DNA from 2 places in the Paenibacillus sp. sptzw28 genome. Region 1 is predicted to be linked to the other one. Evidence: a T-box and tRNA genes for the amino acid it is inferred to sense, from the RefSeq annotation. Region 1 holds a T-box; the other holds one or more tRNA genes.
The links. A T-box is a leader RNA that pairs with one kind of tRNA and senses whether it is charged. The one in region 1 lies ahead of ileS (isoleucine--tRNA ligase), so its partner is inferred to be a tRNA-Ile.
Positions count from the first base shown of each region.

Region 2: it has a tRNA-Ile gene. The T-box ahead of ileS (isoleucine--tRNA ligase) is inferred to sense a tRNA for this amino acid. The anticodon was not compared.

Region 1 is NZ_CP080545.1:4,279,396-4,290,435, reverse strand. Features, by position in the region: gene sigE (RNA polymerase sporulation sigma factor SigE) at 1-19, shown strand, start outside; gene sigG (RNA polymerase sporulation sigma factor SigG) at 220-1,002, shown strand; gene KZ483_RS19740 (YlmC/YmxH family sporulation protein) at 1,227-1,502, shown strand; gene pgeF (peptidoglycan editing factor PgeF) at 1,599-2,474, shown strand; gene KZ483_RS19730 (YggS family pyridoxal phosphate-dependent enzyme) at 2,471-3,199, shown strand; gene KZ483_RS19725 (cell division protein SepF) at 3,196-3,648, shown strand; gene KZ483_RS19720 (YggT family protein) at 3,677-3,922, shown strand; gene KZ483_RS19715 (YlmH family RNA-binding protein) at 3,922-4,704, shown strand; gene KZ483_RS19710 (DivIVA domain-containing protein) at 4,797-5,294, shown strand; T-box leader at 5,355-5,711, shown strand; gene ileS (isoleucine--tRNA ligase) at 5,760-8,849, shown strand; gene KZ483_RS19700 (DUF5665 domain-containing protein) at 9,158-9,442, shown strand; gene KZ483_RS19695 (TraR/DksA C4-type zinc finger protein) at 9,460-10,173, opposite strand; gene lspA (signal peptidase II) at 10,367-10,894, shown strand; gene KZ483_RS19685 (RluA family pseudouridine synthase) at 10,854-11,040, shown strand, end outside.
Region 2 is NZ_CP080545.1:2,700,016-2,711,055, reverse strand. Features, by position in the region: gene KZ483_RS12110 (LacI family DNA-binding transcriptional regulator) at 1-447, opposite strand, end outside; gene KZ483_RS12105 (carbohydrate ABC transporter permease) at 495-1,406, opposite strand; gene KZ483_RS12100 (extracellular solute-binding protein) at 1,484-3,229, opposite strand; gene KZ483_RS12095 (ABC transporter permease) at 3,308-4,255, opposite strand; gene KZ483_RS12090 (glycoside hydrolase family 88 protein) at 4,696-5,802, shown strand; gene KZ483_RS12085 (hypothetical protein) at 6,033-6,434, opposite strand; partial or broken gene KZ483_RS12080 (IS1595 family transposase) at 6,586-6,878, opposite strand; gene KZ483_RS12075 (6TM ABC transporter family protein) at 6,922-7,365, opposite strand; tRNA gene KZ483_RS12070 (tRNA-Pro) at 7,654-7,730, opposite strand; tRNA gene KZ483_RS12065 (tRNA-Arg) at 7,734-7,810, opposite strand; tRNA gene KZ483_RS12060 (tRNA-Gly) at 7,822-7,896, opposite strand; tRNA gene KZ483_RS12055 (tRNA-Leu) at 7,901-7,987, opposite strand; tRNA gene KZ483_RS12050 (tRNA-Leu) at 8,001-8,086, opposite strand; tRNA gene KZ483_RS12045 (tRNA-Lys) at 8,099-8,171, opposite strand; tRNA gene KZ483_RS12040 (tRNA-Thr) at 8,235-8,310, opposite strand; tRNA gene KZ483_RS12035 (tRNA-Asp) at 8,393-8,469, opposite strand; tRNA gene KZ483_RS12030 (tRNA-Met) at 8,503-8,579, opposite strand; tRNA gene KZ483_RS12025 (tRNA-Val) at 8,584-8,659, opposite strand; tRNA gene KZ483_RS12020 (tRNA-Glu) at 8,663-8,734, opposite strand; tRNA gene KZ483_RS12015 (tRNA-Ser) at 8,758-8,845, opposite strand; tRNA gene KZ483_RS12010 (tRNA-Asn) at 8,851-8,926, opposite strand; tRNA gene KZ483_RS12005 (tRNA-Ala) at 8,945-9,020, opposite strand; tRNA gene KZ483_RS12000 (tRNA-Ile) at 9,030-9,106, opposite strand; rRNA gene KZ483_RS11995 (23S ribosomal RNA) at 9,232-11,040, opposite strand, start outside.

The sequences.
Region 1 (11,040 bases):
GTTTAATAAAATGGTATAGGTGAAATGGATAATACTTACTTACTTGACGAAAGAAAGAAATTTTTATTCGATGTATAATTTGGCGAGTGTCGATAATATCCTTTAAAAGAGCGGCTTTTTCGCCTCTAAACCGGCGGAACAGCCGTTTTTTCAGAGGGAATAAATTGGGGGTCCGAGGAGATACTGTACATTAATGTTTCTCCTTGGGAGGTAATCACGTTGACCCGAAACAAAGTCGAGATTTGTGGAGTGGATACCGCGAAACTGCCTGTTCTGACCAATGTCGAGATGCGCGAGCTCTTCACGGCATTACAAACGCAGAATGAATGGTCAGCAAGAGAGAAATTGGTCAATGGCAACCTGAGGCTGGTGCTCAGTGTCATTCAGCGGTTTAACAACCGCGGGGAGTTCGTCGACGATCTGTTCCAGGTCGGCTGTATCGGCCTTATGAAGGCAATCGACAATTTCGACCTCAGTCAAAACGTGAAGTTTTCCACGTATGCCGTACCGATGATTATCGGTGAGATCCGCCGCTATCTGCGGGACAATAATCCGATTCGCGTTTCGCGCAGCTTGCGCGATATCGCCTATAAGGCGCTCCAGGTACGCGACAGCTTGACCAATCAAAATTCGAGGGAGCCGACTATTTTTGAAATTTCCGAGGCGTTAAACGTACCGAGAGAGGACGTCGTGTTTGCGCTCGATGCCATTCAGGACCCGGTATCATTGTTCGAACCGATTTATCACGACGGGGGAGACCCCATCTATGTGATGGACCAGATTAGCGACGACAAAAACAAAGATGTATCGTGGATCGAAGAGATTGCGCTGCGAGAAGCGATGCATAAATTAAACGACCGGGAAAAGATGATCCTCTCGATGCGTTTTTTTGAAGGAAAAACACAGATGGAGGTCGCCGATGAAATCGGCATCTCGCAAGCACAGGTTTCAAGGCTGGAGAAATCGGCCATCCAACAAATGCAAAAGCATGTGAAAACGTGAAACGGCGCGCGATGCGCCGTTTTTCTTTTCGTAGTATAGAGATGCAGAGCAGAAGACGCGGCAAGACGTAACTAAGTCTGAATCGCTTATATCGGCCGGTGTGGCGGCATTACCCGCCCCGGCCACTTTTTCGCAGCAGGGAGGACATTTTGCCCATTGCGAACATATAGTAGTATTAAAGGCGAGTGGACGAAAACCCTTGCGGAAACGTGGTGAGCGGTGAAGTGAAAATTTCGGATTTCCAAACGAAGGATGTCATTAATATCGTGGACGGCCGCAAGCTCGGCCAGGTAAGTGATCTCGAGCTTGACTTGCGTCAAGGGCGGATCGACTCGATTGTGGTACCCAACTACACGAAGTTTTTCGGTTTGTTCGGCGGGGGGACGGATGTCGTGATTCCATGGCGCAATATCGTGAAAATCGGAACGGATGTCGTTCTGGTGCGAATCGATGACACAAAGCTGCTCCGCAACGAAGAGGAAGACGTGCAGGCGCGGTAACGGGTTCCCGGGAAAAGACGCAAGCCGCGCGGGCGGGGAACTCCGCTCGCGCGGTTGAACGTTCCTGTGGTAAACTGGTTGCGAGGTGAATATCGGATGGAACCTTTTGAACGTATGGAGACAGCGAAGGGACCTTCGCTTTTTTTATTGCCCCGGTGGATGGAGGGCTACGGCGGTTTAAGCGCAGGCTTTACAAGCCGGCTGGGCGGGACAAGCGCCGAACCCTGGACCTCGCTTAACTGCGGGCTGCATGTCGGGGACGATGCAGGAAACGTTGTAGCCAACCGCAAGTTGCTGGCTGAAGCTCTGGCTTGGCCCTTCGACGCCTGGACTTGCGCCGAGCAGGTGCATGGCACCCGTGTATACCGTGTAACCGCCGCGGATCGCGGCAAAGGCAGGGAATCCCGTGAATCGGCTATAGCGGAGGCTGATGCACTCATGACGAACGAGAAAGACGTACTGCTCACGTCTTTTTATGCCGACTGCGTTCCGCTGTATTTTTTCGATCCCGTGTGCGGTGTTGTTGCGCTGGCTCATGCCGGATGGAAAGGCACGGTTATGGAGATTGCACGGCTTACGGCCGAGGCCATGAAGGAGCAGTACAATTGCAGCATGAGAAATATAAGGGCGGCAATCGGACCTTCCATCGGCCTCTGCTGCTATGAAGTCGACGGCATTGTGCTGGAACGCGCCCGGCCCCTTCAGGCTCAGCTGGAGCGAACGCTCCGGGGAGACGGCGTACCTGTAGAATCAGTCATTAAACCGACGGCAAACGGCAAAGCGCGGATTAACTTGAAAGAATTGAACCGACAGATTATGATAAAAGCAGGAATTTTGCCGATCAATATCGAAATGTCAGAGTGGTGCACCGGTTGTTCTACGGAACTCTTCTTCTCGCATCGTGCGGAAGGCGGAGCAACCGGCAGAATGGTCAGTTGGATCGGCATAGGAAGAGGTGGAGCGCACGCATGACTTTGTCGGACAGGATACAAACGGTGGAACGCCGTCTGAGCGAAGCGTGCCTGCGGAGCGGCAGAAGACGTGAAGATATAGAGCTGATCGCTGTGACCAAATATGTCGGCCTCCAGCAGACGGCAGACGTTCTTCGGCACGGGCTCGTCCATCTCGGCGAGAACCGCTGGCAGGACGCGGAAGCCAAGTGGAACGCAATCAGCGGCAGCCATGCCGAAGGCGGCGATACCAAGGCCGCTTCGAGTGAGGTAAAATGGCATTTCATCGGATCGCTTCAAACGAATAAAGTCAAGGACGTCATCGGAAAGTTTACATACATTCACTCACTGGACAGGTCTTCGCTTGCTCAAGCCATCGAACGGCGGGCCCAGCAGCTTGGCATAGTGGTCCCGTGCTTCATTCAAGTGAACGTCTCCGGCGAAGAGAGCAAGCACGGGCTTGCGCCTGAGCGGTTAACCGAATTCGCAAGGGAACTTGCCGACTTACCGCATATCGAGCCTGTCGGTCTTATGACTATGGCACCGCTGGGTGGGGAAGCGGAGCAGTCGCGGCCGGTTTTCCGCGGGCTGCGCGAGCTCAGGGACGAGCTTAATGCCAAGGCAGTGCTTCGGCAGCCGGTGAACGGGTTATCTATGGGCATGTCGGGCGATTTTGAAGTAGCCGTGGAGGAAGGCGCCACATGGCTGAGATTGGGCACCATACTAGTTGGGAGGAATGAACAATGAGCGTAATGACTAAGTTTATGAACTTTCTTGGCCTGCAGGAGGAAGAGGAAATCGTTCAACGCGAAAGAATCGACCACAATGAGGAGCAAGAGGTTGAAACTTCTTCGTTCGAAGCACGTAAACAAACCACGAAGGGCAGCAATGTCGTCAGCATCCATTCGCAGAAAAACGTTCGCGTTATTCTAAACGAACCGCGTTCGTATGATGAAGCGCAGGAAATCGCCGATCATTTGCGCTCGCGCCGGTCTGTTGTAGTTAACCTGCAGCGCGTGAGAACGGATCTGGCTGTACGGATAGTCGACTTTTTGAGCGGGACGGTTTATGCTTTAAACGGCAGCATCTCGAAGCTTGGGCCGAATATTTTTCTGTGCACGCCGGATACGGTTGAAATTCAAGGTACGATAACGGATATTCTGGCTGATGAGAACGACTACAAAAAGATGAGGTGACCTTGAGTTGACGATCGACAGTTTTGTTATGACGCTTTACAATATTTACAATTTTATGATTATCGGTTATATTCTGCTCTCGTGGCTCCCTAGCGCACGCGAAAGCTTTATCGGCGAATGGCTGGGTAAACTCGTAGAACCTTATTTGACGCCTTTCAGACGGATTATCCCGCCAATCGGCGGCATGCTTGATATATCTCCCATCGTTGCATTATTTGCGCTGCGGTTCGTGGCACTCGGGATCATTGCGATCCTTAACATGCTTTTCGGATGATGAAGCCGGATCTTTATGTTCATTTTCATCCCGACGAGCGGCCGTTCGTCGACCGGGCGTCCGAATGGATTGAACGGGCGGCTTACGCCCATGAGTTAAAACGGACTGACTTTCTTGATCCGCGTCAAGCCGATATTTTAACCGCTCTCGCAAACCGCCGTCCTGAAGTACAGCTTAAACTGTTCGGCGGTTATGACGGGGCCGAGCGGAGGCGGGCAATCGTCGCACCGGATTACCGAGTGCTGGATGACGAGGCTGAAGGCATTTCGCTCATTGAGATAAGCGGCGGAACGCAGGGACATTTGGAGCTCGATCACGGAGATTATTTGGGAGCATTGCTGGGACTCGGGATCAAAAGGGACCGGATTGGCGATCTGCAGGTGCATGAACAGTTTTGCCATTGTCTCGTAGTCGATGAAATCGCCGATTATGTGAATGTTCATTTGCGTCAAGTCCACCGGGTTCATGTCCTGACGGACATTATCCCTCTAACGGGGCTGCAGATAGCGGCTCCGGAACTGGAGGAGCAGAACTTATCGGTGGCTTCTTTGCGTCTGGACGGCATTGCCAGCGATGTTTACCGTATCAGCCGGTCGAAAATAGTAGACCCGATACGAGCGGGAAAATGCCGCGTCAATTGGAAGGCGGAGGAAGATCCGTCCGCTTTGCTTAAGGACGGGGACGTCGTTTCGATGCAGGGGCTCGGCCGCTTTAAGGTGCTCGCTGTCGAGGGTGTTACCAAGAAAGGGAGAGTGCGGGTCAAAATCGGCAAATTTGTCTGACGGTTTGCAGGATTTTGACCCGATCTGTCGAATCTTACATATAATCTTTAACTTACCGGCTATGAATTTTCATACTCTTGGGAGGTGCGCCAATGCCGCTTACGCCATTGGACATACATAACAAAGAATTTGGCAGACGTCTTCGCGGATACGATGAAGATGAAGTGAACGAATTCCTGGATCAGGTCATCAAGGATTATGAAGCGCTTATTCGCGAGAATAAAGAAATGCAAAATCAGGCGCTCTCGCTTCAGGAGAAGCTGAATCACTTCACCAACATCGAAGAAACGCTGAGCAAGACGATCATAGTCGCGCAGGAAGCTGCCGACGAAGTGAAGACCAACGCCAAGAAAGAAGCGCAGCTCATCGTCAAGGAAGCCGAGAAGAATGCCGACCGCATTATCAACGAGGCGCTCTCAAAGTCGCGGAAGGTTGCGCTGGAGGTGGAGGAGCTCAAGAAGCAGGCTTCGATTTACCGCGCCCGGTTCCGGTCGTTGGTGGAAGCGCAGCTTGATTTGCTCAGCCACGACGGCTGGGACTCCCTCGAAGGCGGAGAAAGATTGGCCAGCGAGATTTCGCGCGGCTCTTGATTTACCGCCCTTTCGTTTGACAATTAACACGCAATCGCGTATAAATGTATTAATCATTGATTAACTTCGTTGACGAGAACGAGTACGTCATGTGTCAGTACCACAGAGAGCCGGCGATTTGCTGAAAGCCGGTGTGCGGACAATGTCGGAATATCCTCTCCGAGAAGCGGTGCCGAAAGGGCATGGATGCGGCAGTATTAGAGAGCCGGAGTAATCGGGCAATCTCTATGAGAGGCGTATCGATGGCGACTAAGCGCTGCCGGAAGTCCACCGTTACCCGGAACGCGGATATTGACTGTCCGTGACTAAGGTGCCATGCAGGATGGCGCAGTGGTACAGCCTGTATTTACAGGTGCGTCCGCCGCATCATTATGTATGGAACAAGGGTGGTAACGCGAGCATGCCCTCGTCCCTTTATTGGGACGGGGCTTTTTTTGTTTTTTAAATCATAAGGAGGTGGCTGCAATGCAGCGCGTCGATGTGAAAGAGCGGGCCCGAAGCCGCGATTTGCGTGTACTGGCCAAATGGAAAGAGGAAAATACGTTTGAGAAATCGATAGAAAATCGCGCCGGGAAGGCGAATTTCGTCTTCTACGAAGGGCCGCCGACGGCAAATGGAGCGCCGCATATCGGGCACGTTCTCGGCCGCGTCATCAAAGACTTTATATGCCGGTATAAGACAATGTCCGGATACCGCGTCGTCCGCAAAGCGGGCTGGGATACGCACGGTTTGCCCGTTGAGCTGGGCGTGGAGAAGCAGCTTGGCATTTCCGGCAAACAGGAGATTGAGAAGTACGGCGTCGAAGCATTTGTTAAGAAGTGCAAGGACAGCGTATTCGAGTACGAACGCCAGTGGCGGGAATTGACGGAAGCTATCGCCTACTGGACCAATATGGATGATCCCTATATAACGCTTGACAATAATTATATCGAGAGCGTGTGGCAAATTTTATCGACGATTCATGGTAAAGGCTTACTTTATCGCGGCCACCGCGTTAGCCCGTACTGCCCTTGCTGCCAGACGACGCTCAGCTCGCACGAAGTGGCTCAGGGCTACGAGGATGTCAAAGACTTAAGCGCTACGGTAAAGTTCAAGCTCGCTGACGGCGCGTTTATGCTTGCCTGGACGACCACGCCGTGGACGCTGCCTGCGAATGTTGCGCTTGCGGTTAATCCGCAGCTTGACTATGTACGCGTCAAGAAAGACGGGCAGCTGTACATTGTTGCCGCCGGTCTTGTGGAAAGCGTGATGAAGGACGATTATGAAATCGAATCGACGCTGAAAGGCCAGGAGCTTGTCGGGCTGAGTTATGAACCGCCGTTCCCCTATGTTCCGGTCGATAACGGGCACTTTGTCATCCCTGGGGATTTCGTCAGCGACACAAGCGGTACAGGTATCGTTCACATCGCGCCGGCACATGGCGAAGATGACTACAAGGTGGCCCGTCTTAACGGCGTCAGCTTCTTGAATGTCGTCGATAATGCCGGCCGCTACGTCGAAGCGGTCAGCGACCTGGCAGGGCGATTCGTGAAAGATTGCGATATCGATATTGTAAAAATGCTCAGCGAACGTTCGCTCCTGTTCTCAAAGGAACGCTACGAGCATAGCTACCCGTTCTGCTGGCGCTGCAAATCACCGCTCATCTACTACGCGACGGAGAGCTGGTTCATCGAGACGACGGCAGTGAAGGAACAGCTTATCGCCAATAACAACAGCGTCGATTGGTATCCGGGGCATATAAGGGAAGGCCGGTTCGGCAAGTTCCTGGAAGAATTGGTGGATTGGAATATCAGCCGCAACCGTTACTGGGGAACGCCGCTGAACGTATGGGTGTGCGATAGCTGCGGCGGACAGCATTCGCCGGGCAGCAGGGCTGATCTGGTCGCCCGCGCGACCGCACCGGTCTCGCCCGATATTGAGCTTCACAAGCCATATGTCGATGAAGTGAAGCTGAACTGTCGACACTGCGAAGGCGGCGTGATGACGCGTACTTCCGAGGTGATCGACGTGTGGTTCGACAGCGGCTCGATGCCGTTCGCACAGCATCATTATCCTTTTGAGAACGAGGAGAAGTTTGCATCTCAATATCCTGCGGACATCATCTGCGAAGGGGTTGACCAGACGCGCGGCTGGTTCTTCAGCCTGTTGGCCGTATCGACGCTTTACAACGGCAAAGCGCCGTATAAAGCAGTCATCTCCACCGGGCACATTCTGGATGAGAACGGACAGAAAATGTCCAAATCCAAAGGGAATGTCATCGATCCCTGGGAGATCATTAACGAATACGGAACAGACGCATTCCGCTGGGCTTTGCTCTCCGATAGCGCGCCGTGGAACAGTAAGCGTTTCTCGCGGGGAATCGTAGGCGAGGCCAAGTCGAAGGTGATCGATACGATCGTCAATACGCATGCTTTCTTCGCGCTGTACGCTTCGATCGACGGTTATGATCCAGAGACGCAGCCGCACCGGGTATCCGGGGGCAAGCTTGACCGCTGGATCGTGTCGAGGCTTAACAGCCTCATCCGGCAGGTTGATAGGGGGCTTGCGGCAAACGACTTCCTTAACCCGGCGAAATCGATCGAGGTGTTTGTCGACGAACTCAGCAACTGGTACATCCGCCGTTCGCGCGACCGGTTCTGGGGAAGCGGCTTGTCGGATGACAAGCTGGACGCATACGGCACACTTCGTCACGTGCTGCTTACGCTTGCACGGCTGATTGCGCCGTTCGCGCCGTTGATGGCCGAGGATCTGTACGGAAATTTGGGCGGCGGGGGCAGCGTTCATCTGGCTGATTATCCGCAGGCCGATACGGCTGCAATTGATGATTCGCTGGAGCGTGACATGGAAACGGCCCGGCAAATTGTCGAACTCGCGCGAAATGTCCGCAACGAGTCCGGCATCAAGACACGTCAGCCTCTTTCCGAGCTTATTGTGGCACTTGACCGTGAGTTCGAATTGTCCGGCTACGAGGCTATTATCAAAGACGAAATCAACGTAAAGGCGATCAAGATAGCAAGCGGCGACAGCGGCTTTGTCGATTTCACCTTCAAGCTGAACCTTAAGGCGGCCGGAAAGAAATACGGCAAGCATGTAGGCCCGATTCAGGCATATCTGAAGACACTCACTCCGGAGCAAACGCGCGCCGCCGTACAACTGGGCGAGCTTGCGTATGCGTCTTCCGAAGGCGAAACGATGACCATTACACTGGATGAGCTGCTTGTGGAGAAGCAGGCGAAATCCGGGTTTGCTTCCGCTTCAGGCTACCAGCTGACGGTGGCGATCAACACCGACATCACTCCTGAGCTGGAGCAGGAAGGATATGTCCGGGAAGTGATCCGCGCCGTTCAGGATACACGCAAGAAGCTCGATCTTCCGATCGAGAAGCGCGTTCAGCTCGTGCTAGACGTTGACAGCGAGCTGCTTGCAGCGCTTCAAGCGTTCGAATCAGTGCTGTTCGAGAATGTCCTGCTCAGCGGCGTCGAATACGGCAAACGCGCCGGGATGGAGCGGGTACCGCTAGGAGAGAAAGAAATTGGAATTCTAATCGGCGGATAAGGGAATAGTACTCTTATCGCAGCCAAATAAACGAACGCCCATGCAAAAGCTGCCGGCGAACGGCGTAAAGCCGCAAACGGCAGCCTGTGCAGGGGCGTTCTTTGCTGAAACAATAAGAAGTCCGAATCATCGCTTCACTACGCTAATTTTTCGGAAAGAAACCCGCTGCTTTGCCGCAGGGGGTTGCAGAATCCAATCGCTTAAGGCATCCAAGTGATGGTTCATGCAAGGCGACGGCCGTTTCTTCATACGTGGGAGGAATGAATTTGTCCGAGGAAACGAAGGACTTAGATGCGATCCGCCGCTCGATGGAGGCACTCGATCGACGGCTTAAGAAAGTGGCAGAAGACATGGAACAAGTGCAAATAGCCGATTATGTCCAATTGCTCAACCGTCCTTTTTCGCTTATATGGCGCAATATACTCGCCGGTACGGCAAGGGGGGTCGGCATCGCAATCGGTTTCACTTTTTTCGCCGCCACTATCGTTTACATCTTACAGATGCTGGGGAAATTGAATTTGCCGATTGTAGGCGATTATATCGCGGATATAGTCCGCATCGTGCAGCATCAGCTGGAGGGAAGCGTTCGCTAAAGGGGGAGGGCGGGAGGTTAATCCGGCTCCAACCCGCGGTCTCCTTCATTGTGCTCGATGTAATCGTAGTATTCTTTATTCCGTACGACACTGACGAATTTGCCTGTGATGTCGGTGGCAAGGAAGCTTTCAAGCGACTCCACATAGCCATCCTCTTCACCCGTTTCAATGCCAATCTCCTCATAAGATTCGACATTGCGGTTCTCGGACATGGCAGGGGAGTCGGAGTTTCCCCACCGTTCTACGATCTGCCAGGCGTCTTCTCCGTCAAAGGCGTTGTACTCGTCATGCTCATCCATACTGGACCGTCCGAACGGCGGCTTAAGAAACTGCTCCTCGACCGGCCTTCGATCGGAAACTTCCTGACGCGGAGAGTGGTCAACACAGTAAAGCGTATCAGGAACCGCCTGCAAACGCTCGAACGGAATTGGAGCGCCGCAGGTAAGGCAGGTGCCGTAATCGCCTTGATTCATCGCCGTTAATGCGGCAATAATCCGGGTTAGCCTCAAGTCCTCACGTTCAAGCAGCGAAATATCCTTTCCTCGCTCATAGGTTTCGGATGCGACGTCCGCGGGGTGGTTGTCGATCAGCGACAGCTCGCCAGTGTTGTCTCGCTGTGACGAGGCAAGCCCGTAATGCTCGTTATCCGAGAGCCGCTCTTCAGTCTCGGCTTTATCCTTTTCAAGGAGACCTCGGAGTTCATTTAGCTGATTGGGGGTAAGTTGTGTCATAAGCGCTTAAGCCCTCTTTCCTCATTCATCTGATGGTCAAAGCGATGACATTAGTTTTCGCTGCCGGGGTTAATTTTAATAAGGGCATCAATGGGAGTTATGATGATGCTGGGTGAGGTAAGTGCGGAGGGTGGGCGGCTGGTAGCGAATATGGGAATATGCTACAATGTTTGGGACAAGGGGGCATGATGATTTGAGATTTTATTATTACTGGATAGCATTATTCGTCTTTATAATCGACTTTGTAACGAAGAAAATTATCGAATACAAGCTCACGATCGGTGAACAAATCAATGTGCTCGGCGACGGCTTTTTCATTATTACCTCCGCGCGTAACCGGGGAGCGGCATTCGGAATTTTGCAGGAACAGACGATTTTCTTTATTTGCATAACGCTTATCGTCGTCGGAGGCATTGTTTGGTATTTGGAGAAAAACCGCCGGTCCGGCAGAGTGCTGATGCTGGTCGGACTCGGAATGGTGCTCGGAGGCGCTGTAGGCAATTTTCTCGATCGCGCATTGTACGGCGAAGTGGTCGACTTTTTGCAATTTACGTTCGGAAGCTACATTTTCCCTATATTCAATGTGGCCGATTCTGGTATCGTTTGCGGCGTAGGCCTGATATTGCTTGATTCCATCCTGTCCATGAAAAAAGAGAAAGAAAACGAGAACGGAGATTCCAATGAACGAAACGAATCAGTCGAAAAGCAGCCAATTCAGTGAGGAACAGCTTGAGTTCACGGCTGCCGAATCCGAAATCGGCGAGAGGCTTGACAAATATGTAACGGAAAGCCTTGAAGAAGGCGTGGTTTCACGGACGCAGGTGCAGGATTGGATCAAGACTGGTGCGGTCACTGTAAACGGCCGTC
Region 2 (11,040 bases), 1.6 Mb from region 1:
CGGCTTAACGCTCGAGAAGATGACTGGAACGTTCAATTTATTAATAAAAGTGCGGATTTCCTCGTTTATTTTTTCATGCATGATGACGATTCCCTCGACTCGCATTTCTTTGAAGATCGTCAAGTATTTAAATTCCTTGTCAATGTCTTCACTGATGTTGCAAACAAGCAGGTTATAACCGTTCGAGCTGGCCGTCTCTTCGATGCTGCTGAGGATCGTCGAGTAGAAGTTGGAAGTGATATCCGGCACGATAACGCCGATCAGATTCGTTTTCCTGCTCACAAGACTTCTTGCGATTTGGCTTGGAACATAACCAAGCTCCTCGATTGCCCTATTCACCCGCAGCTTCAAATCGTCCTTAACGTATTTCTCGCCGTTCAACACTCTGGAGACGGTTGTGACCGAAACGCCCGCCTTCTTGGCAACGTCTTTTATCTTTACTGCCATTATCCTCATCCCAATCCCTATAATTCATACCTTCCCTTGGCCGAATACTATTCTTTAATTGAACCAATCATGACGCCCTTGGCAAAATATTTCTGAATAAAAGGATACAGCACAATGATCGGCGCGACCACAATAATAATCGTTGCCATCTTGAGTGAATTTCCGGTAACCTGGATTTTATCGATCATGTCGTATTTCGAGCCTGCCGCCTGCTCCAGCGTGCTGCGCAGCGCTTCGGCCTTCGTAAGCATCTCCTGAAGGAGTGTTGAAAGCGGACGCAGCTTGCTTTCCCGGACGAAGAACGCTCCCGTAAACCAGTCATTCCAATGATTAACCGCATTAAACAGCGCAATAACGGCAATTACCGGCCGACTAAGCGGCATGATCACGTGCATGAAGATTGAGAAATCGTTATAGCCGTCAATTCGTGCGGATTCCTCCAGACTAATGTGGATTTGCTGGAAAAAGGTCCGCATAATGATAATATTCCAGGCACTGTAGAGGCTCGGGATGACATAGACCCAAATCGAATTCGTCAGATGAACCGACTTCAGCAGCATGTAATAAGGTATAATCCCCCCACTGAACAGCATCGTGAAAAAAACGAGCAGTGTAAAAAAACGGACGCCCGGCAGCGTTTTGCTTTTCAAAGCGTAAGCCGCCATGGCAGTGAGAAAGACGCTAGCAATCGTACCGACAACAGTGCGGAATATAGAAATTCCGAAGGCGCTCGCTATGTTCGAAGAGGAGAACACTTCCTGGTAATTTTCCAGCGACCAAGCCCTCGGCCAGAAAAAAATGCCTCCGCGTTCCGCATCCTTCCCGAGATTGAATGAAAGCGCCAATATATTCAGGAAGGGCAGCACAATCGTTAAACATAATAATACGATCAAAGCGTAGTTAACGACAGTGAAGATTTTTTCGCCCGGTGTCATCTTGTAGAACGCTTTTCCCACCATTCTACCTCCTGAAAGGGGCCGGTTTTAAAACCTAATGAATAAAACCGGCTCTCCCTGACATCAACGTTATCGATTGGCTAGAACTTCAGTTTTGTCTTTGGATCTGTGTCTTTTTGCTCGAGCAGCTTCAAATAATCATCCAAGCCGGCGGCTTTCAGCTGGTTTGATGCCGAGTCGAGAATTTTCTTCGCCTCGTCGAGATTCTTGCTGTAATATGCGCGGATAATGCTGTCGTTGTAATTGTCCATCGCAGCCTTCAAATCGGTTCCTCTCTCAAAGTCGCCGAGGAAAGAAAGCGGCGTATAGCCATCCTGCACGACTGCCTTTTCCCGTTTTGCGTCCCAGCCCCAGTGATCGGCTATTTTCAGAGCGCCTGCATTCAGATCAGGATGAGCGGCATCGCCGTATTCCATCTCGCCGAAATCAGCCATTCTGTCGATGTCCGTGCTGCCGAGAAGCTCTCCCCAGTAATTGCCGACACCGGCAAAACCCAGCTTTTTCGCCTCATCGGGATTGTTCCGCTTCAGGTCGATCACTTCTTTCTTGGCGATCGGGTTGCCCTTGGCGTCAAGCGTATAGTCTCTGCCTTCGATTCCGTACTGCCACAGCAGCTTGCCTTCGCGGCTTGCCAGGAAATCGGCAAACTTCACGATTTCTTCCGGATTCTTCGTTGTTGAAGGAATCGCCCAAGCGGAATATCCCGATTTATAATCGACCTTCATCTGATATGCGCCGTCGATCGAATTCATCGGTCCAATCGGTACATAATGCATATCGCGGTTGAAATCCAAATAGTTGTGCATATCCGGAATAATTGCCCACGAACCGTTCAGAGCGCCTTCCGTTGCTCGGCTTCCGTCAATGGTGTAGTATTCCGGCTGGATAAGCTTCTCCTTCAGCAATTTTTGAACGAATTCCACTCTCTTGATGGGATATTCCGTCTCGCTCTCATGCTTAAGCTTACCGTCTTTATCTTGTCGGATATGCTGGTCGTCCGCCCCGAACATCAGGTCATTATACAGTGCGCCGACTTCCTTACCGCCCCAATAAGCCGGACCGATCGGATATACCTCTTTGCCGTTGCTGTCCTTGAATTGCCCTGCTTTGATCTGCTTGGCCAGCTCATACAGCTGCTCGCTTGTCATGATAGTTTTAGGGTCGATCTTGAGCGCATCGGCAATGTCTTTACGAATGTATGGCCCGCCTACATATTTCCGGGTTGCATAGCCCCCTTGTCTCGCGATGTTCATATGAACGAAATAAGTCGATCCGTTAAATTCCGGACGGAACATAACACCGTATTTCGTATCGAGAGGCAAATAATCGTCCTGCAAATATTTGCTGTAAACCTTCGTGTCCTTAATCAGCGGGGTTAAATCCGTGAACATGCCTTCGCGCGCCGCCTTCAGAACGACCGGCATTTCCGGCCGTCCGCTGTTGTTAAGGTAAAAAGAGACAAAGTCAGGCAGATCTCCTGCGGCAAGTCCGGCGACCAATCCATCGATCGAATGCTCTGCCGTCATCATATGGATTTCAAAATTGATGCCCGTCATTTCTTTGATCTTCGCCAGAATTTCAGGGTTCATGTCTTCCGTATAATCGTCGGCATCCATGAAGATAAGCCCTTTAACCGTCCTGTCGGCGATCCACGTCGCCGGCTTATCCGCCGTTTTATTTGCAGACGAATCTCCGGTTTTGTTCGCCGATACGGAATCACCCGGTTTCGGTTCGTTGGCGGCGTTGGAACAGCCCGCAATCAGAATAGCGGTTATTAGCGCAATGGACAGCATTTGAAACCAATTACGTTTTTTCAATTTTAGCATTGGACACCGATCCCTCTTTCGATTTTAAATGACTTGATTGATTGCCATTTCCCTCGAGAAGCATTCTTTCTGGTATCGTTACCATATTGACGTATCGGAAAACCTTCGGGCGAGCCGATTGGCGGTTATTACCAAGAGAAAACCAATGACGCCCTGCATCATACCCACGGCGGTCGCATAGCCGTATTGGCCGCCCTGCAGGCCTACACGAATCACATAGGTGTCCAAAATATCGGCTAACTGCATATTGCCCGGCGTCCTAAGCAGGTAGAGTTGATCGAACCCCGCCGAAAGTATGTTTCCAAGCGATAAAATGAAGAGGATAACGATCGTCGGGCGGATCGAGGGGAGCGTAATGTTCCAGATCTCGCGCCATTTGCCGGCTCCGTCCATTTTGGCCGCTTCGTACATATCGGGGTTCACTCCGGCAATTGCGGCCAGATAAATAATAGAGTCCCAGCCGATGTTTTTCCATAAGTTACTGCCGAACATAATCTGATAGAAATAATGCGGATCCATAAGATAGTAGGTGCTTCCATCTCCGCCGAAAGCGGAGACCGCTTGATTGAGCAAGCCGGTATCCGGCGCGAGCACCCGCTGCACGATCCCGATAACAACGACCCAGGAGAGAAAATAAGGCAAGTAGGATATGCTTTGCGCCAGATTCTTGAACCAGCGGCTGCGGACCTCGTTGATCATCAAGGCCAAAATAATCGGGAACGGCAGTCCGAGGAACAGCTTCATGCTGCTTATGATCAGTGTATTTTTAATGAGCATGCCGCTTTGATAATCATTGAAAAACCTGACGAAATAATCGAACCCTACCCACGGGCTTCCAAGGATGCCTTTGTTGAATTTATACTCTTTGAAGGCCAGTATCAGGCCTCCCATCGGAATGTATGAGAATACGATGAAGAAAATCAGGCACGGCAGAAGCATGAAGTACAAATACCTGTGCAGTACAATTTTTTTCAATAGCTTTTTCCCGCGATTTTGGGTTGGCATAGCCGGCAGATCGGCATTCATGATTCTCGAATCACCTCTCTTTCCATTCATTCACAATCACATGAAGGATGATGAAAGCGGTTAAACAATCACTCCGATAGAGTCACCTCCCTGGTCTAATAACCGATATGGAATCGATATCAGAAATGCCGAAAAAAATTTGTTCGTGATTTGGATCAAAATAGAGAATAAGTTGAGTGTTCGTAAGAATGAGCAAGTATTAATAAAATACTTTCAAAGCCTGAGGTTCGTCAATGAAGTGCATAGCAGTGGATGACTGAAGTATTGGAAAGCGTTCCAATCTGTAACTTGCGGATTAATTTGATCTTAATTGCGATTCTCCTTTAAGTCAACAATTTTATGAGAATTGACAAAATCAAAACATTTTCGAATATCCGACCATCACTTTCGGGAGACATGAAACGTTATAATGATATAAATAAGAGAGGGTGACTTTTTAGATGAGCGTGATATGTTGGCAGGATGTAATGAAGAGACTTGAACCGAAGGTGGACCGCATGATCGGCCGGCTTCAGGGCAAATACCCGCATGACGCCGGGAATGACGGCAAATATAACTGTATGGGCTCCGATTATTGGACGACCGGATTTTGGCCGGGAATTCTCTGGATTATGTACGATATGACCGGCAATAAACACTATATGGACGCGGCCTGGAATGCAGATGCGGAACTGGAAGAATGGTTCGTCAAGCCAACCGAAGAGCTGCACCATGACGTCGGCTTTCAATTCCTGTCGACGGCGGTCATCAAGCATACGATCACGGGCGATGCGGACGGCCTTCGCAGAGGCTTGGAGGCGGCTAATTTCCTCGCGGCGCGGTACAATCCGGCCGGACAATTCATCCGTGCATGGAATGCCGACAAGCACGGCTGGGCCATCATCGATTGCATGGTGAACATATCGCTTCTCTTCTGGGCAAGCCGGATTACAGGCGATCCCCGCTATAAACATATCGCCGTCCGCCATGCGGAAACGACGATGCAGCACGGTATTCGGAATGACGGTTCAACGAAACATATCCTTTCCTTCGACCCGGAGACAGGTGAATTTATCGAGTCATTCGGCGGTCAAGGCCTTTCCGTCGAGTCGACATGGAGCCGGGGAGCCTCTTGGGGCTTGTACGGCTATGCCAATGCTTACGTCAATTCCGGCGATGAACGCTTCCTGGATACCGCCAAACGGATCGCTCATTACTTTATCGCAGCACTGCCGGAAGATCATGTGCCGTATTGGGACTTTAGGCTTGAGTCGTTCGAAGGCCAACCCAGGGACAGCTCTGCGGCAGCCATCGCCGCGTCAGGTCTTCTGGATCTGGCAGTAATCGTGCCTGCCGGAGAGAAACAGCTCTATAAAGGCGCGGCCGAGCGAATGCTTCGTTCACTAACCGAAAACTATGGAACTTGGGATCAACCGGAGCACGAGGCGATTCTCCTTCACGGAACTGGAAGCGGAACCTCTTACATCGACAAATCGCTTATCTTCGGCGACTATTATTATGTGGAAGCGGTCGCGAAGCTGAGCGGCTGGAAGCATCGGATCTATTGATCGGCCGCCGAACGCTTTCTCGCTAAACCGAACATCAAGCCCGCCGGATCATGGCGGGCTTGATCTAATCTGCAGCGGCTTCCAGATTTCTGAACTGGTTGTAGAACATCCGGTAATAAATTCCCTGTTTATCCATTGACTATGTTAACTTTCATTGTTGTTTTTCATCTAAAAGAAAACCGCCCATCAAGTAGGCGGTTAGTTGAATTTTCGTTACCTGACAGATGCAATCAACCAGACTCTCCATTTAAAATATTTTGAATCTCTTCATAGCTGTGTTCGCTTATTTTTCCATCATAACCTCCAAAATTAAGGTCAAAAAATTTGCCATTTTCATACTCATATCTAAATATATATCTTCCTGAACCAATGTCCTTGCTATTTCCTAATTCTTTTATAACCTCCTGGTATGTCATATTCTTCGTTATTTGACGTAATTGTGTTGCAGTTACTTTCCTTATCTCATTCGTTAATCCTAATATTTCAATTTTATTTTCATTATTTACTCTATTTACTGAAAATTCATCTTTGACTGCCACACCTTCTATCTGGCTGTCATTATTAGTGCAACCATTTAGAACCGTTACACAAATCACAAATACTAGTAATAGAACAATCTTGTGAAAACGCACTACACATTCCACCTTTCCCTATCCTGGCTGCTACCGTGTATACGCTTAATTGTTCTATTTGTTGCATTTTAGTCAATTGGAAATTTCCCGTCGAACACTCGAGTATTTTAGGAAGAAAAAGATGCTTGTCTAAGATTGGTGTTTGTATCCTTCACAGTAAACAAGCAAGAATTGACCAACATATTTTTCTTGTTTAATGTAGTGTTTTCATACTCCTTGCTATTTAACTAGCGGAACCACGTTAAATAATGTTGCAATACTTGTTTGTAACACCATTAAAGCGGTTAATCCATTTTTTCAGGCGGCTGTGGTAACTGTTTACGTTTTGGATCTGATAATTTCTTCACACGCTGTTTTTTCATCGGACTTGAAGCGGTAATGGGCCAGTCCCTTCGAGTTTGCATAGGAACTGAATGCTCTCCATGAATCAGTACAAAGCACATCCAAAGCTCACATTCTCAAACACGACATGACCATTTGCGTTTTCCTATGCGATGGCTTTCGGTGAATCTTCCGGCTCCTCTCGCTCATCGAGAACCTCAAATACCCGCTCCACGCCGGCCAAGCCGGATTGCATGTTATTGAAGACGTTTGCCACATCCATCAGCGGCCTGACGAATTGTCTGGAGTAGCTTAAGAAGCGAAGCATCGCAAACAGGCTTTTTCGAATGTTACGCTCCAGAATTCGGGTTAACCGAAACATATAAATGCGGCTGAAGCTGCGGAAAAGGGCGACGACAAAACCGATTATGGCGATCCACATCGCAACATCCAATACAGCCCGGGGAGTCGTCTTCAACTGCTGAATTTCATCGGTGAAACGTTCAAGCAATAGGGGAATCACCATTTGAAGCAGAGAAGATATAGACAATAATACGATACCCAGTAAATATTGATACTTGTATTTCCACATGTATTTTCGAAACTGCAATACGCGTTCCTCCCTTCTCCTCTTACCTTTTATCTGTTCTTATAATTAGACTAACCGTTGCTCTTCATCGAAAACATGGATTTCTCTATGGTTATTAATGGATTATCTTGCGCCGACTAGAAGGATGCATTTCACTCATTTCCTTCCGAAATGCAAAAAAAGAAAGCAGGGTCACCCTTACAAAGGGTATTCCTGCCTTCTTTAATCACGTACTTTAGGTTTTGATTACCTTGTTTATTAATGATGATCTTATCGATTCTATGTATCGACATGATTAGTTGAAATGAATGGTCGGGATGACACGATTTGAACATGCGACCCCCTGGTCCCAAACCAGGTGCTCTACCAAGCTGAGCTACATCCCGTAATGGCGTGCCCTAAGAGATTCGAACTCCTGACCTTTTGATTCGTAGTCAAACGCTCTATCCAGCTGAGCTAAGGGCACAATATTTATTATGGAGCGGAAGACGGGAATCGAACCCGCGACCCTCGCCTTGGCAAGGCGATGCTCTACCGCTGAGCCACTTCCGCAGATTGGTGCGGTCAAGAGGACTTGAACCTCCACGGTTGTTACACCACTAGAACCTGAATCTAGCGCGTCTGCCAATTCCGCCATGACCGCTTGCTAAAACATATGGTGCGGTTGATGGGACTCGAACCCATACACCCGGTGGGCACTACCCCCTCAAGATAGCGTGTCTGCCAATTCCACCACAACCGCATATGATCAAAGTGAGCCATGTAGGACTCGAACCTACGACACCCTGATTAAAAGTCAGGTGCTCTACCAACTGAGCTAATGGCTCATAAGAATGACTGAGGAACTTAGGTTTCGAACCACTAAACTCGTCATTGTGAATCCGTTAAGATGGTGCCGGCGAGAGGACTTGAACCCCCAACCTACTGATTACAAGTCAGTTGCTCTACCAGTTGAGCTACACCGGCATATAAATTTCCGATCCCGTATTATGTACGAGGTTCTCGCTCATAATATACTTTAGGATCACTTTTACTTATTGAGGTGAAATGGCGGAGCTGACGGGATTCGAACCCGCGGTCTCCTGCGTGACAGGCAGGCATGTTAGGCCTCTACACCACAGCTCCACAGTAATAAATCGGATTGCCCCGAAAACATATTGGTTGCGGGGGCAGGATTTGAACCTGCGGCCTTCGGGTTATGAGCCCGACGAGCTACCGAGCTGCTCCACCCCGCGATAATGGTGAACGCTGACGGGATCGAACCGCCGACCCCTACCCTGTCAAGGTAGTGCTCTCCCAGCTGAGCTAAGCGTTCATATGACCCGTAGGGGATTCGAACCCCTGTTACCTCCGTGAAAGGGAGGTGTCTTAACCCCTTGACCAACGGGCCGGAAAAACCGGTATAAAATCGTACGGAGAGAGAGGGATTCGAACCCTCGCACCACTTGCGCAGTCTAACCCCTTAGCAGAGGGTCCCCTTGAGCCACTTGGGTATCTCTCCATGAATGGCTCCCCGAACAGGACTCGAACCTGTGACAACTCGATTAACAGTCGAGTGCTCTACCAACTGAGCTATCAGGGAATAGGAAATCGATCGTTTTGGTGGAGCCAAGCGGGATCGAACCGCTGACCTCCTGCTTGCAAGGCAGGCGCTCTCCCAGCTGAGCTATGGCCCCTTGGGGGAATGGTTGGCCTTAGTGGACTCGAACCACCGACCTCACCCTTATCAGGGGTGCGCTCTAACCAGCTGAGCTAAAAGCCAATAAAAAACCCACATCACTGTGGGTGATATTTACAGTTTAGATGAAGGTTTACACCTTGAAAACTGGATACGAATATGATGCAAAACAATTGATAGCTGGTTAGTCAGTCTCGGCGAAGAGACATTAGGATAAGCCCTCGACCGATTAGTATTCGTCAGCTGCACGCATTGCTGCGCTTCCACCTCGAACCTATCAACCTGGTCGTCTACCAGGGGTCTTACGAATTGGGAAATCTCATCTTGAGGGGGGCTTCACGCTTAGATGCTTTCAGCGCTTATCCCGTCCGTACTTGGCTACCCAGCGGTGCTCCTGGCGGAACAACTGGTACACCAGCGGTACGTCCATCCCGGTCCTCTCGTACTAAGGACAGCTCCTCTCAAATTTCCTACGCCCGCGACAGATAGGGACCGAACTGTCTCACGACGTTCTGAACCCAGCTCGCGTACCGCTTTAATGGGCGAACAGCCCAACCCTTGGGACCTACTTCAGCCCCAGGATGCGATGAGCCGACATCGAGGTGCCAAACCTCCCCGTCGATGTGGACTCTTGGGGGAGATAAGCCTGTTATCCCCAGGGTAGCTTTTATCCGTTGAGCGATGGCCCTTCCATGCGGTACCACCGGATCACTAAGCCCGACTTTCGTCCCTGCTCGACTTGTAGGTCTCGCAGTCAAGCTCCCTTATGCCTTTGCACGCTACGAATGATTTCCAACCATTCTGAGGGAACCTTTGGGCGCCTCCGTTACATTTTAGGAGGCGACCGCCCCAGTCAAACTGCCCACCTGACACGGTCCCTGTACCGGATGACGGTACCAGGTTAGAACTCCGATACGATCAGGGTGGTATCCCAACGATGCCTCCACCGAAGCTGGCGCTCCGGCTTCCAAGGCTCCCACCTATCCTGTACAGATCGTACCAAAGTCCAATATCAAGCTGCAGTAAAGCTCCATGGGGTCTTTCCGTCTTGTCGCGGGTAACCTGCATCTTCACAGGTATTAAAATTTCACCGGATCTCTCGTTGAGACAGCGCCCAAGTCGTTACGCCATTCGTGCGGGTCAGAATTTACCTGACAAGGAATTTCGCTACCTTAGGACCGTTATAGTTACGGCCGCCGTTTACTGGGGCTTCGGTTCATAGCTTCGGGTTGCCCCTTACCACTCCCCTTAACCTTCCAGCACCGGGCAGGCGTCAGCCCGTATACTTCGCCTTACGGCTTCGCACAGACCTGTGTTTTTGCTAAACAGTCGCTTGGGCCTTTTCACTGCGGCCCCCTCGGGCTATTCACCCTACCGAGGCACCCCTTCTCCCGAAGTTACGGGGTCATTTTGCCGAGTTCCTTAACGAGAGTTCTTCCGCGCGCCTTAGCATGCTCTGCTCGCCTACCTGTGTCGGTTTGCGGTACGGGCACCATCACCTGGCTAGAGGCTTTTCTCGGCAGCGGGAGCACATGACCTTCGGTACTGTAATTTTCCCTCCCCATCACAGCCCAGCTTTATCGGTTAACGGATTTACCTATCAACCAGCCTCACTGCTTGGACGAGCACTTCCATCCGCTCGCGTCACTACCCTTCTGCGTCACCCCATTGCTCATAACGGCTTACGGTGGTACAGGAATATCAACCTGTTGTCCTTCGACTACGCCTTTCGGCCTCGCCTTAGGTCCCGACTTACCCTGAGCGGACGAGCCTTCCTCAGGAACCCTTAGGCTTTCGGCGGACAAGATTCTCACTTGTCTTTTCGTTACTCATACCGGCATTCTCACTTGTATGTCGTCCACCAGTCCTTACGGTCTGACTTCAACCTGCATACAACGCTCCCCTACCCCAAGACACTTTCGTATCTAGCCATAGCTTCGGTGGCGTGTTTAGCCCCGTTACATTTTCGGCGCAGAGTCACTCGACCAGTGAGCTATTACGCACTCTTTAAATGGTGG